Regions from separate parts of the Streptomyces sp. NPDC041713 genome, predicted to be linked through region 4. Evidence: riboswitches for the same ligand, from Rfam matches in the RefSeq annotation. Region 4 holds a riboswitch; each other region holds the start of a gene.
What was found. Region 4 has a riboswitch for cyclic di-AMP ahead of ACZ6CV_RS07940 (C40 family peptidase). Riboswitches for the same ligand answer to the same signal wherever they lie in the genome.

Region 1 (3,218 bases), on a different contig from region 4:
GCGCTCGGGGTTGGTGACGAACAGGTCGTCGCCGACGAGCTGCACCTTGTCGCCGAGCTGCTCGGTGATGGTGTTCCAGCCGGCCCAGTCGTCCTCGAACAGCGGGTCCTCGATGGAGACCAGCGGGTACGAGGCGACGAGCTCCGCGTAGTACTCGGTCATCTCGGCGGCCGAGCGGGACTTGCCCTCGAACTCGTAGGAGCCGTCCTTGTAGAACTCGGAGGCGGCGACGTCGAGCGCCAGCGCGACCTGCTCGCCCGGGACGTAACCGGCCTGCTTGATGGCCTCCAGGATGAGGTCGAGCGCGGCGCGGTTGGAGTCCAGGTTCGGGGCGAAGCCGCCCTCGTCGCCGAGGCCGGTGGACAGGCCCTTCTCCTTCAGCACCTTCTTGAGGGTGTGGTAGACCTCGGTGCCCCAGCGCAGCGCCTCGGAGAACGACTCGGCGCCGATCGGCGCGATCATGAACTCCTGGATGTCGACGTTGGAGTCGGCGTGCGACCCGCCGTTCAGGATGTTCATCATCGGGACGGGCAGCAGGTGCGCGTTCGGACCGCCGAGGTAGCGGAACAGCGGCAGGTCGCTGGCCTCGGAGGCGGCGTGCGCGACGGCGAGCGAGACGCCGAGGATGGCGTTGGCGCCGAGCGAGCCCTTGTTGTCGGTGGCGTCCAGGTCGAACATGGCCTGGTCGATCAGGCGCTGCTCGGTGGCGTCGTAGCCGACGAGCTCCGGGCCGATCTGCTCGATGACGGCGAGGACGGCCTTCTCGACACCCTTGCCCTGGTAACGGTTGGGGTCACCGTCACGGAGTTCGATGGCCTCGAAGGCACCGGTGGAGGCACCGGACGGAACGGCGGCACGACCGGTGCTGCCGTCGTCGAGGCCGACCTCGACCTCGACCGTGGGGTTGCCTCGGGAGTCCAGGATTTCCCGGGCTACGACGACGTCGATGGACGGCACGAGCATCTCCTTCTGGGATGTGACGCGTTTACGCGAGCCGCTTCGGCCCTGCGTCTCCTGAGCCTAACCGGCTCCGGGGCTTCAGCCAGCCGACCGCCCGTCCCGTGGGACGGACAAGAGGCGAAATCCCCGGGAAACAGGACGGAAGACCGCGTTTTACTCGCTGGTAGCGAACACGGCGGGGGCGGACATGGCCCCGCCCCGGTGCGTACGGGGGATACGCGCACCGGGGCGGGGAGCCCGTGGGGACGGGGTGGCCGTGCGTCCGCCGAGGCACGGCCGGGTGGGGTCCGGGAGGGTCAGCTCAGGTGCAGCTGCTGGCCCGGGTAGATGAAGTCGGCGTCGTCGATGATGTCGCCGTTGAGCTTGTAGACCTTCTGCCAGCCACCCTTGACGTGGTGCGACTGGGCGATCTTGGAGAGGGTGTCGCCGGTCTCGACCTTGTACTCGCCGTCACCCTTCTTGACCGTCTTGCCGGTCGGGGTCTCGACGGTCTTCTTGGACTCGGTCTGCGGCGTGGGCTGCGGCTTGGGCGCGGCCTGCTTCTGCTCCGGAGCGGCCTGCTGCCGCGTCTGCTGCGGCTGCGGCTTCTCCTGCTGCTGCGGGGCCTGCTCCTGCTGGCCGCCGCCGCTGCTGGGGGAGGCGCCCGAGAGGCCGACGCCGCAGGACGGCCAGGCACCCTTGCCCTGGCCCGCGAGGACCTTCTCGCCGATCTCGATCTGCTGGGCCTTGGAGGCCTTGTCGGCGGACGGCGCGTACTTGGTGCCGCCGTACGCGGCCCAGGTGGACGGCGAGAACTGCAGACCGCCCTGGAAACCGTTGCCGGTGTTGATGGACCAGTTGCCACCGGACTCGCACTGGGCGACGGCGTCCCACTCGGAGGCGGTGGCGGCGGAGGCCGAGCCGGCCGCCATCAGCGGAGCGGCGACGGCCGCGCCGGTCACACCGACGAGGGTGGCGACGCGCGTGGCCTTGGACGGACGACGGTGCTTGCCCTTGCTGGAAAGCAGCATGAGTTGATCCCCTACACCGACGCCTGCGAGGTGAGCTGTCGGGTTCGGGCCGATGTGGTTGCCCGGTCGCACTCCTTGAGCGCGACTTCACCCCTAGCCGTTCCCGTCCGTCTCGCGGCGCTCAGCCTCTCGGCTGCCCCACCCCTCAACGGACGGACCCGGCACAAACCTTGGGTCCCCCGCTCCTGCCCACGGCGCTCTTGAGCGACGACTGTTCCCGTCCGGCCGTTGGCAGGATTCGGCGTACCGACCGGCGGGGCCCACCAGTGGCGAGCGGTGACGACGGTAATCACGTCTTCCACACAATTTCAAAGACGATCAGGGCTTCTGAGACCCATGTCTCACTCGCGCCAAAGCGGACATACGACGCGAAGGCCCCGCCCGACTCTTCGTCAACTACCGTTACTTTTCGCCCAGATCGAGGCTCTGACCGGGGAGGATGAGGTCCGGGTCGGCGCCGACGGTCTTCTTGTTCTCGGCGTAGAGCTCGTGCCAACCGCCCGCCACGTCGAGGTCGTCGGCGATGAGCGAGAGGTTGTCCCCGGAGCGCACCGTGTACGACCCGTCGGCGATGCCGCCGTCGCGGTCGGCGCCGCGCGAGGCGTGCCGTCCCGGACGGTCGCCGCCGGCCCGCTCGCTCTCGTCGACGCCACCGCGGTGGCGTCCCGCCGAGGCGCCGTCCGAGCCCTCGGCGGGCGCGGTCGACCCCTCGGAGCCGGGCGAAGCGGGGTCCTGCGACCCGGACTTGCCGTCGGCGTCCGCGTCACCCGCGTCGACCTTGCCGTCCTTACCGCCCTTGCCGTCCTTTTCGCCGGACTCGTCGTGATTCTTGTCTCGCGCGTCGTCGGCCGAACCGGGCGTGTCGTCGTCCGCGGACGGTTCGCCGGCGTCCGAGGACGGGTCGGCCCTCTCGCCCTTGTCCGCGTCCGTGCCCTTGTTCTTGTCCGCGGAGTCCTTGGCCGCGTCGTCCGTGCCCTTGGCGTCCTCGGAGTCCTCGGCGCCCTTCGAACCGTCGGCCTTGCCGCTCCCGGTCGAGCCGGTGGAGTCGGGCGCGTCGTCCGGGGTCTGCGGGAGCGGGGCTCCGGGGTCGACGTCGGCCGCGGCGCCGCCGTCGGTGAGACCGGCGATCGGGGCGCAGCTCGGCCAGGCGGCGGTGCCCTTGGCGTCGAGGACCTTCTCGGCGACGGCGATCTGCTGCGACTTGGAGGCCTGGTCGGCGCTGGGCGCGAACTCGAGGCCGCCGTGCGC
Region 2 (3,218 bases), on a different contig from region 4:
TTCCTGGAGCCGCTCGGGGGTGATGTTGGAGGCGGCGATGGCGCGCACCTTGCCGTCCCGCACCAGCCCGTCGAGCGTCCCGATGATCTCCTCCACCGGGACCGAAGGGTCGTCGTAGTGCGTGTAGTAGAGGTCGATGTAGTCGGTGCCGAGGCGGCGCAGCGACGCGTCGATGCCGCCCTTGATGGTGGCCGGGGAGAGGCCCTTGAACTCGGGGTGGGCGCCGACCTTCGTGGCGATGACGACGTCGGAGCGGTTGCCGCGTTCGGCCAGCCACTCGCCGACGAGGGTCTCGGACTCACCGCCCTGGTTGCCGTCCACCCAGGCCGAGTAGACGTCGGCGGTGTCGATGAAGTTGCCGCCCGCGGCGGTGTAGGCGTCGAGGACGGCGAAGGAGGCGGCCCGGTCGGCGGTCCAGCCGAAGACGTTGCCGCCCAGGGAGAGCGGGAAGACCTCGAGGTCGGAGGAGCCGAGCGTACGCAGATAAGTCATGCGTTCCTCAACAAGCACACCGGAAACGGAATTCCGTGCACGCACCACCGGACCGACCGGCGGCCCTGGCGTCGGGGGGATGTCGCCAGGACCGCCGGAGTACGGAGACCCGGACCGCGGAGACCCGGACCGCAGGGGCGCGGACCTCAGGGATACCTCAGGGATACCTCAGGGATTCAGGCCCTTGCCCTGCAGCCAGCCGAGCGGGTCGATCCCGGTGCCGTCGGGCGTGTGGACCTCCATGTGGAGGTGCGGCCCGGTGACGTTGCCGGTCGCGCCGACGCGGCCGATGACCTCGCCGGTGGTGACCTTCTGGCCCGCGCTGACATTGAGCGAGGACTGGTGGCAGTACCAGACCTCCGTGCCGTCCTCGAGTTCGAGCACGGTGCGGTAGCCGTACGCGCCCGCCCAGCCGGCCTCCTTGACGGTGCCGGTGTGCACGGCCTTGAGCGGCGTGCCCGTCGGCGCGGCGAAGTCGAGGCCGGTGTGGTGGCCGGAGGACCACATGGCGCCGGCGTCGCCGAAGTGCGAGGTGAGGGTGTACGAGGAGGTCGGGATGGCGTAGCTCTTGGCGAGCTTGGCCAGGCGCGCGGCCTCGGCCTTGGCCTTGCGGGCCTCCTCCGCCTTCTGCTTCTTGGCGGCGGCCTCGGCGTCGGCCTTCTTCTCGGCGGCCTTCTGCTGGGCGGCGGCCTCTTCGGCGGCCTTCTTGACGGCGGCGTCCTCGGCGGCGGTCCGTACGGCGGCGTCCGCCTGGTGCTGCTGGTTCTCGGCCTGCTGCATGATGCGGGTGCGCAGTGCCTCGCCCGCGTCGGTGGTGCCCTGCTCGGCGTCGACGGAGCTGACGCCGGCGGCGGTGAGCGGGGCGGACGCGGCGACGGTCGTCGTGGCGTCGGAGGAGTCGTCGGCCAGCAAGGAGCCCACGCCCGGCAGGGACTTGGCCTCGGGCAGCGAGTCGGCGACGGCGTCCACGCCCGGCAGGTCGGGCATCGATATGGAGACCGGCGGCTTGCCTTCCTGCGCGGTGGCGATGCCGCCCGCGCCGACGGCGGCGATGACGCCCACGCCGAGGACGGTGGAGCTGCGGGCGAGCCCGCCGCCGCCCTTCTTGTGCACACGGTGCCTGCCGCGGACGGGCCGGACGGAATCCTCGGTGGGGTTCCACTCCTCGAAGGAGTCCTCGTCGTACCCGCCGAAGTCGTCGTCATTCGGTATGTACACGGCTTGGGGGGCAGGCCGGTTGGACGCCACTGGGGCGCACTCCTTTCCTTCCTTCTCGCCTACCGGGTTAGCTGACGGGTTCGGAGCAGGAAGGTCTCCTACGGGCAGCTGCCGACGTGTGCGCGCATGACTGGTTCGAGGCATGCGTGCAGGCGCGGCAGAGGTCCGATTCACCCCAAGTTAGTGGTTCCCCGGCTCCCTTGCGGGATTAGGCGCGTGCGCGCGGAGCCGCCTCTAGTGACGGCTGGGACGACCGCGCTGCGTTATCGAACGTTAATAGACAGCGGGTCGGTATTCCAAGCTGTTCCGGTTGATCGTTAACGCCGATCGGCTGTACGTACCGGGACACGCGGGGGCGGAACGGGGCGAGTTGGCCCCGCCTTGGTCCACACCGGAATTTCACATTCCCTTGACAGTACGTCAGTTGTTATGCGGAGCGGTGCACTTCAGTCACCGGTGGTGACGTCGGGATCCCCGGCGACCGGCCGGCGCACCGCGAGCAACGCCATGTCGTCCGTCATCCGGCCCCCGGTGTGCCGCCGCACCTCCTCCGCGAGCGCGGCGAGCAGCGCCCGCGGGCCCCCGCGCCCGGGGAAGATCCGCCCGCCGAGCCGGGTCGCGGGATCGTAGAACTCCCCCGCCGCGTCCCGCGCCTCCGACAGGCCGTCCGTGTAGAAGAGCAGCGTCGCGCCGGGCGGGAACTCGGTCTCGTCGGCCCGGTCCGGCCAGATGCCGAGATCGCCCATGCCGAGCGGCAGCGCGGGCTCGCTCGCCGACATGACGCACAGCCGCCCGTCGCCGCGCAGCAGCAGCGGGGACGGGTGCCCCCGGTTGATCAGCCGTACCCGGCCGTCGGCGTGCCGGAACTCGGCGAGGACGGCGGTGGTGAAGCCCTCGAACGCGTCGAGGCCGTCGCGCCGGGTGCCCTCGCGGGCCAGCGCCCGCTCCAGGCGCTGCGCCACGGCCTCCAGGGTGGCCTCCTGCTCGGCGGCCTCCCGGAAGGCGCCGATGACGACGGCGACCGCGGCGACCGCGCCCATGCCCTTGCCTCGTACGTCGCCGACGATGAGCCGGACCCCGTGCGGGGTGTCCTGCACGGCGTACAGATCCCCCCCGATGAAGGCGTCTGCCTGCGCGGCCTCGTACCGCGCGGCGATGTCGAGCCCGCCGATCCGCGGGTCCGGCTCGGGCAGCACGGCGCGCTGGGTCGTCTCGGCGATGGAACGTGCGTTGGCGAGCCGGTCGTTGCCGCGGCGCACGACGCGGTTGATGACGATCGCGAGGGCCGCGACGGTGACCACGGTGAGCACCTCGGTGACGGCCTCCACGTGGCTGCTGCTCACGTTCCCGACGTGCAGGACGAGGACGGCGGCGGTGGCGGCGGCGCCGGTCAGGACGGTGCTCAGGAGCGAGTAGAAGGGGGCGGCGATCAGCGGGGCGGCCGTGAAGAGGGGCGCGGCGGTGAACTCGGGCGGGGTCGAGACGTCGTACACGACCCCGACGAGGAG
Region 3 (3,218 bases), on a different contig from region 4:
CCTCGAAGCGCCCCTGGACGCCGAGCCCGAGGGCCTCGACGGCGTCGCCACGATCATGGCGAGGGCGTTCAACGAGGGCACCGACAAGCACTCCGCCGAGGAGTTCGCCGCCGAGCTCGACCGCTGCGGCGCGACCCTCGACGCGCACGCCGACCACCCGGGGGTCCGCGTCTCCCTGGAGGTCCCGGTCTCCCGGCTCCCCAAGGCGCTCGGCCTGCTCGCCGACGCGCTGCGGGCCCCGGCCTTCGCCGACAGCGAGATCGAACGGCTCGTACGCAACCGCCTGGACGAGATCCCGCACGAGGCCGCCAACCCCGCGCGGCGCGCCGCCAAGGAGCTCTCCCGGCAGCTCTTCCCGGCGACCTCGCGCATGTCGCGGCCGCGCCAGGGCACCGAGGAGACGGTCACCGCCATCGACTCGGCGGCGGTACGGGCCTTCTACGAGAAGCACGTCCGGCCCGCCACGGCCACCCTCGTCGTGGTCGGCGACCTGACCGGCACCGACCTGGACGCCGTCCTCGCGGACACCGTCGGTGCCTGGACCGGCTCCGCAGGCGAGCCACGCCCGGTGCCGCCGGTGACCGCCGACGACCGCGGCCGCGTCGTCATCGTGGACCGCCCCGGCGCGGTCCAGACGCAGCTGCTGATCGGCCGCATCGGCCCCGACCGGCACGACCGCGTCTGGCCCGCCCAGGTGCTCGGCACGTACTGCCTGGGCGGCACCCTCACCTCCCGCTTGGACCGCGTCCTGCGCGAGGAGAAGGGATACACCTACGGCGTCAGGGCGTTCGGCCAGGTGCTGCGTTCGGCGCCGGACGGCACGGGCGCCGCGATGCTCGCCATCAGCGGCTCCGTGGACACCCCGAACACCGGCCCGGCGCTCGACGACCTCTGGAAGGTGCTGCGCACCCTCGCCGCCGACGGGCTCACCGACGCCGAGCGCGACGTCGCCGTGCAGAACCTGGTGGGCGTCGCCCCGCTCAAGTACGAGATGGCGGCCTCCGTCGCGGCCACCCTCGCCGACCAGGTCGAGCAGAACCTGCCGGACGACTTCCAGGCGCAGCTGTACCGGCAGCTGGCGGCCACCGGCACCGTGGAGGCCACCGCGGCCGTCGTGAACGCCTTCCCGGAGGACCGGCTGGTGACGGTCCTCGTCGGGGACGCCGCGCAGATCGAGGAGCCCGTCAGGGCCCTCGGGATCGGTGACGTGAGTGTGGTCACCGGCTGAGTGACCGTCAGGCCGGACAAATGAGCCCCTGGTGACCGCTTCGGGCGCCAGGGTCCTCATATGTCCGGATTCATACGGAGGTTGCCCGTCTGCCCTGTGGCGTGCGCTACAAAAGTCGAGTTCTGTTTGTCGATTGAAAGTGCGCCCGCTTAGCGTCGGTCCGGCTGTTCGTCGCGCAGTACGCCGCACCCGCGGCACCGGACAGTCATCGCCGAGTCCCCGTACGGCGCGAGCCAGGGGAGCCGGGGACCCACATGTCCCCTGGGGTGAATCGGGCACCTTGCCGCGAGGCGAGGAACCCGTAGGAGACCTTCCTGCTCCGAACCCGTCAGCTAACCCGGTAGGCGAGAGGGAAGGAAAGGATCAGCCGCTTCATGGCGTTCACCCGTGCCACCGGGAAGCACCGTCGTCCGAGCCGCCTCACGCGTACCACCGCGAACGTCGCGGGCGTCGCAGCGCTCACCACCACCGGTGTCATCGGAGGCCTCGCCGGTCCGGCGCTCGCCGCCGCCGATGACGCGGCCCTCGAGCACACCGGCTTCACCCAGGCCATCTCCGTCGGCGACTCGCTCGCCGAGAACATCGACGCGCAGGCGGCCGCCCAGCGCCAGGCCGCCGACGACGCCGCTGCCGCCCAGAAGGCCGAAGAGGCCGCCAAGAAGAAGGCCGCCGAGGAGAAGCGCAAGGCCGAGGCCGAGGCCAAGGCGAAGGCCGAGAAGGAGCGCGAGGCCAAGGAGCGCGCAGCCCGCGCGGCCGAGCGCAAGCGCCTGAACAGCTACGTCTCCCCGATCTCCGGCTCGTACGTCTCCACGGGCTACCAGACCGGCGGCGCCATGTGGTCCTCCGGCAGCCACACCGGCATCGACTTCCACGCCGCGTCCGGCACCTCGGTCCACGCGGTCGGCGCCGGCACCGTCGTCGAGGCCGGCTGGGGCGGTGCCTACGGCAACAACGTGGTCATCAAGATGAACGACGGCACGTACACCCAGTACGGCCACATGTCCTCCCTCGGTGTCTCCGTCGGCCAGACGGTCACCCCGGGCCAGCAGATAGGCATCTCCGGCGCCACCGGCAACGCCAGCGGCCCGCACCTGCACTTCGAGGCCCGCACCGGCCCGGACTACGGCTCGGACATCGACCCCATCGCGTACCTGCGCGGACACGGCGTCAACGTCTGACGGACGCGAACCCCGCAGCATCGCTTCGAAAGCCCCGGCTCCTGATGAGCCGGGGCTTTCGCGTTGCCGTGTCGGCGCCTCGTCCCGCGGTGGCCAAAAGATATCCATGAATTCCCGGACGCCATCGGAAATCGCGGCACTCTGCAATAGAGTCACCGGACGAGCGTCGGGTCGACCGCCTGACGCGGGGAATTCAATGGAGGTCCGGTCAGTGGGCGGAGGTCCGGTCACGCGCATTCCGGCGCACTCGGTCAGCACGGCCATCCGGGACGACATCGTCGCCGGAGTCCACGCGCGGGGCGGCCGGCTCACCGAGGAGCTCCTCGCGCGCCGCTACGGCGTCTCGCGCGTCCCCGTGCGCGAGGCGCTGCGCACCTTGGAGGCCGAGGGTTTCGTCGTCACGCGCAGGCACGCGGGCGCGTGCGTCGCGGAACCGACGGAGCAGGAGGCCGCGGATCTCCTGGAGATGCGGACGCTGCTCGAACCGCTCGCCGCGGCACGCGCCGCACAGCGCCGCGACGACGCGCACCTGAAGGTTCTGCGCGGACTCGTCCGGCTGGGCCAGGAGCGCGCCAGGAGCGGCCTGGGGGAGGATCTGCGGCCCTTGGGCGGCTGGTTCCACGAGACGCTCGCCCAGGCGTCCGCGAGCCCCGGCCTCGGCGCGCTGCTCACCCAGCTCCGCCACAAGGTCGCCTGGATGTACGTGGCGGAGTCCCCGGCGGCGCCGGCCGAGACGTGGTCCGAACACGCCGCGATCCTCGACGCGGTGGCCCGCAGGGACGTGGAGCGGGCCAGAGCCGTCGCCGCCGCGC
Region 4 (3,218 bases):
ACCCAGATGAAGCAGATGGGCCAGGGTGCCGCCCGTTTCAGCCCCGCGATGCTGCACGGCGCGCTCGTGATGCTCGTCACCGGTGTGGTCCTGGTGGGCCTCAACCAGGCGGACGACAACGCGGTCAACAACCTCAAGATCGGCATCAAGCTGGCCCTGCTGATCGTGATCCTCGCGCTGGTCTACGTGAAGCGGGACGAGGAGAAGATCGAGAAGCCGCTGTTCGGCGCGGTCGGCCTGCTGACCGTGACGAACATCTTCATCGCGGTGCTCTGGACCTGAGAGCCGGCCCTCCAGCCGTCACGTACGTGTGGCCCGCATCCCCCCGGGATGCGGGCCACACGCGCGTGGGGGTGCGGTTACGCGGGGCGCACCACACTGTGGATGGGCATGTAGTAGATCGACTCGACGCGGACGTTCGCGCCCGGCTTCGGGGCGTGGATCATCTTGCCGTTGCCGATGTAGATCCCGACGTGGCTGATGTCGTCGTAGAAGAACACCAGGTCACCGGGTTTGGCGTCGGCGGTCTTCACGGTCGTGCCGACCTTCACCTGGTCCCACGTGGTGCGCGGCAGGGAGATCCCCGCGGCCTTCCAGGCGTCCTGCGTGAGGCCGGAGCAGTCGTAGGAGTCGGGTCCGGTGGCGCCCCACACGTACGGCTTGCCGATCTGTGCCCGAGCGAAGTCGATGACCTTCGCGGCCTTCGTGGCGTAGCTGCCGTCCGTGCTCCCGGATCCCGTACCGGATCCCGTACCGGACCCCGTACCGGCATCCGAGCCCGCACCGGTGCCTGAACCCGACCCCGACCCCGACCCCGATCCGGAGCCGGAACCGGAATCACCCTTCTCCTGCTCCTTCTTCCGCTGCGCGGCCTCCTCCGCCTTGCGCTTGCGCTCCGCCTCCGCGGCCTGCTCGCGGGCCAGCTTCTCGGCCTTGCGCTTGGCCTCCTGCTTCTTCTGCCGCTCGATCTCCGCCAGTCGCGCCTTCTCCTGGGCGGTGAGCTTCGAGAGGAGCTCGCGCGCGTGGCCCAGCTTCCGCTGGACGGTCTGTTTGCTCGTCTTGAGGTCCTCCCGCGCGTCGCTCAGGGTCTTCAGGCTCGTCGCGGCCTTCGTGCGCTGCTTGGTCGCCGACGCCTGCTCCGCCTCGTACGCGTCGACCGCCTTCTTCTGGCGCGTGGTCAGCCGGTCCGTGAGGTGGTTCTGGTCGAAGTAGCCCTGTGGGTCGTCGGCGAGCATCATCGTCGCCGTCTCGGAGACGGCACCGGTGCGGTACTGCGCGGCGGCGAACGAGCCGAGTTCCTTGCGGGCGTCGTTCAGCTTGTCGGCGCGCGCGGCCACGTCGTCGAGCAGGCGGTCGACCTTCTTGCGCTGCTTGTCGGAGCGCTCCTTGGCCGCGTTGTACTTCTGGGTGGCCACGCCGGCCTGCTGGTAGAGCTCGTCGACCTTCTTCTGGACCTCTTCGAGGCTGGGCTTCGCCGGTGTGGAGGGCGCTGCCTGCGCGCTCTGCGACAGGAGGGCGACGGAGGTGAGGGCCGCCGTCGTGATGCCGAGGGCGGGGGTCGTGCGGAGTGCGGATGCCCGGGTCCGCGGCTTGCGGTGCGACGCCAAGGGAGGCGACTCCTTCCGTAGACCGCCTACCGGGTTAGCTGTCGGGTTCGGGCGGCTGGTCCGGAAGGTTGCCCTACGGTCCCGTACTACGTACGGGACCGATTCACCCCAAGTTTTTCGGTGGGTCCCCGGCTCCGAGCACGTCGGACTCGGCGGAGGCCACCCGTTCCCGGCGGGGTTCGCCGGTGGGGGACGAGAGGCCCGCGGAGCACGCTAGCCAACTCGTGTGGCCCGTGTGAAGGTTGATGTTCGTTATGCCCGATACATTTTCGTGACTTTGCGAGGGGCCCGGTGCGAACATCGGAATGGTACGCACCGGCAAATGCGGAGGGTGATCGTCCGCGGGCGTGGGGTAGCCGGGCGCAGCCGGCCGGGCGGGGCGGCCGGATGTGAGGTGACCGGAACCCGCAGCGGGTTGTCAGTGGGGCCGCCTAGACTCGGGAGGCGATGAGCAGCCTCTTTGATGACAGCTTCCTGGCGGACCTGCAGCCCTCCCGGGCCACGGACGAAGCGCCCCCGCCGCCGCCCGAGGACAGCGCTCCGGAGCCCATTCCGGATGACCTGTTCGACGGGAAGTTCGACGCGCCCATGACCCGGGAGACGCACTACCGCGACGGCGCCCCCCGCCCGGTCATCGACCCGGCGTCGCTCCTGGAGGGGCTGAACGAGAACCAGCGCGCGGCCGTCGTGCACGCCGGCGCCCCGCTGCTCATCGTCGCCGGCGCCGGCTCCGGCAAGACCCGCGTGCTGACCCACCGCATCGCGTATCTGCTCGCCGAGCGCGGTGTGCACCCCGGCCAGATCCTCGCGATCACCTTCACGAACAAGGCCGCGGGCGAGATGAAGGAGCGCGTCGAGCAGCTCGTGGGCCCGCGGGCGAACGCGATGTGGGTGTCGACCTTCCACAGCGCCTGCGTCCGCATCCTGCGCCGCGAGTACAAGAAGCTGGGCTTCACCTCCTCCTTCTCGATCTACGACGCCGCGGACTCCAAGCGTCTGATGGCCCTGGTCTGCCGTGACCTGGACCTCGACCCGAAGAAGTTCCCGCCGAAGTCCTTCAGCGCCAAGATCTCCAACCTGAAGAACGAGCTGATCGACGAGGAGGACTTCGCGGGCCAGGCGGCCGACGGCTTCGAGAAGACCCTCGCCCAGGCCTACGCGATGTACCAGTCGCGCCTCCGCGAGGCGAACGCGCTGGACTTCGACGACCTGATCATGACGACGGTCCACCTGCTCCGCGCCTTCCCGGACGTCGCCGAGCACTACCGCCGCCGCTTCCGGCACGTCATGGTCGACGAGTACCAGGACACCAACCACGCGCAGTACGCGCTGGTGCGCGAGCTGGTCGGCCCCTCCGGGGGCGAGGGCGACGACCCCGCCGAGCTGTGCGTGGTGGGCGACGCCGACCAGTCGATCTACGCCTTCCGCGGCGCCACGATCCGCAACATCCTCCAGTTCGAGGAGGACTACACCGACGCGACGACGATCCTCCTGGAGCAGAACTACCGCTCCACGCAGACGATCCTCACCGCCGCGAACGCGGTCATCGAGCGGAACGAAAGCCGCCGCCCGAAGAACCTGTGGACCAACCAGGGCGCGGGCGCGCGCATC

Region 1: linked by a shared signal. The riboswitch ahead of ACZ6CV_RS17015 (transglycosylase family protein) and the one ahead of ACZ6CV_RS07940 (C40 family peptidase) in region 4 are both predicted to bind cyclic di-AMP.
Region 2: linked by a shared signal. The riboswitch ahead of ACZ6CV_RS13185 (M23 family metallopeptidase) and the one ahead of ACZ6CV_RS07940 (C40 family peptidase) in region 4 are both predicted to bind cyclic di-AMP.
Region 3: linked by a shared signal. The riboswitch ahead of ACZ6CV_RS20140 (M23 family metallopeptidase) and the one ahead of ACZ6CV_RS07940 (C40 family peptidase) in region 4 are both predicted to bind cyclic di-AMP.

The regions. Positions count from the first base shown of each region.
Region 1 covers NZ_JBVIZY010000005.1:121,027-124,244, forward strand. Annotated here, with positions in the region: gene eno (phosphopyruvate hydratase) at 1-957, opposite strand, end outside; gene ACZ6CV_RS17015 (transglycosylase family protein) at 1,257-1,970, opposite strand; cyclic di-AMP (ydaO/yuaA leader) riboswitch at 1,975-2,144, opposite strand; gene ACZ6CV_RS17020 (LysM peptidoglycan-binding domain-containing protein) at 2,373-3,218, opposite strand, start outside.
Region 2 covers NZ_JBVIZY010000003.1:776,218-779,435, reverse strand. Annotated here, with positions in the region: gene ACZ6CV_RS13190 (aldo/keto reductase) at 1-492, opposite strand, end outside; gene ACZ6CV_RS13185 (M23 family metallopeptidase) at 661-1,740, opposite strand; cyclic di-AMP (ydaO/yuaA leader) riboswitch at 1,752-1,935, opposite strand; gene ACZ6CV_RS13180 (PP2C family protein-serine/threonine phosphatase) at 2,157-3,218, opposite strand, start outside.
Region 3 covers NZ_JBVIZY010000006.1:151,473-154,690, forward strand. Annotated here, with positions in the region: gene ACZ6CV_RS20135 (M16 family metallopeptidase) at 1-1,228, shown strand, start outside; cyclic di-AMP (ydaO/yuaA leader) riboswitch at 1,428-1,590, shown strand; gene ACZ6CV_RS20140 (M23 family metallopeptidase) at 1,603-2,406, shown strand; gene ACZ6CV_RS20145 (GntR family transcriptional regulator) at 2,618-3,218, shown strand, end outside.
Region 4 covers NZ_JBVIZY010000002.1:689,261-692,478, reverse strand. Annotated here, with positions in the region: gene ACZ6CV_RS07945 (hypothetical protein) at 1-282, shown strand, start outside; gene ACZ6CV_RS07940 (C40 family peptidase) at 360-1,607, opposite strand; cyclic di-AMP (ydaO/yuaA leader) riboswitch at 1,616-1,772, opposite strand; gene pcrA (DNA helicase PcrA) at 2,055-3,218, shown strand, end outside.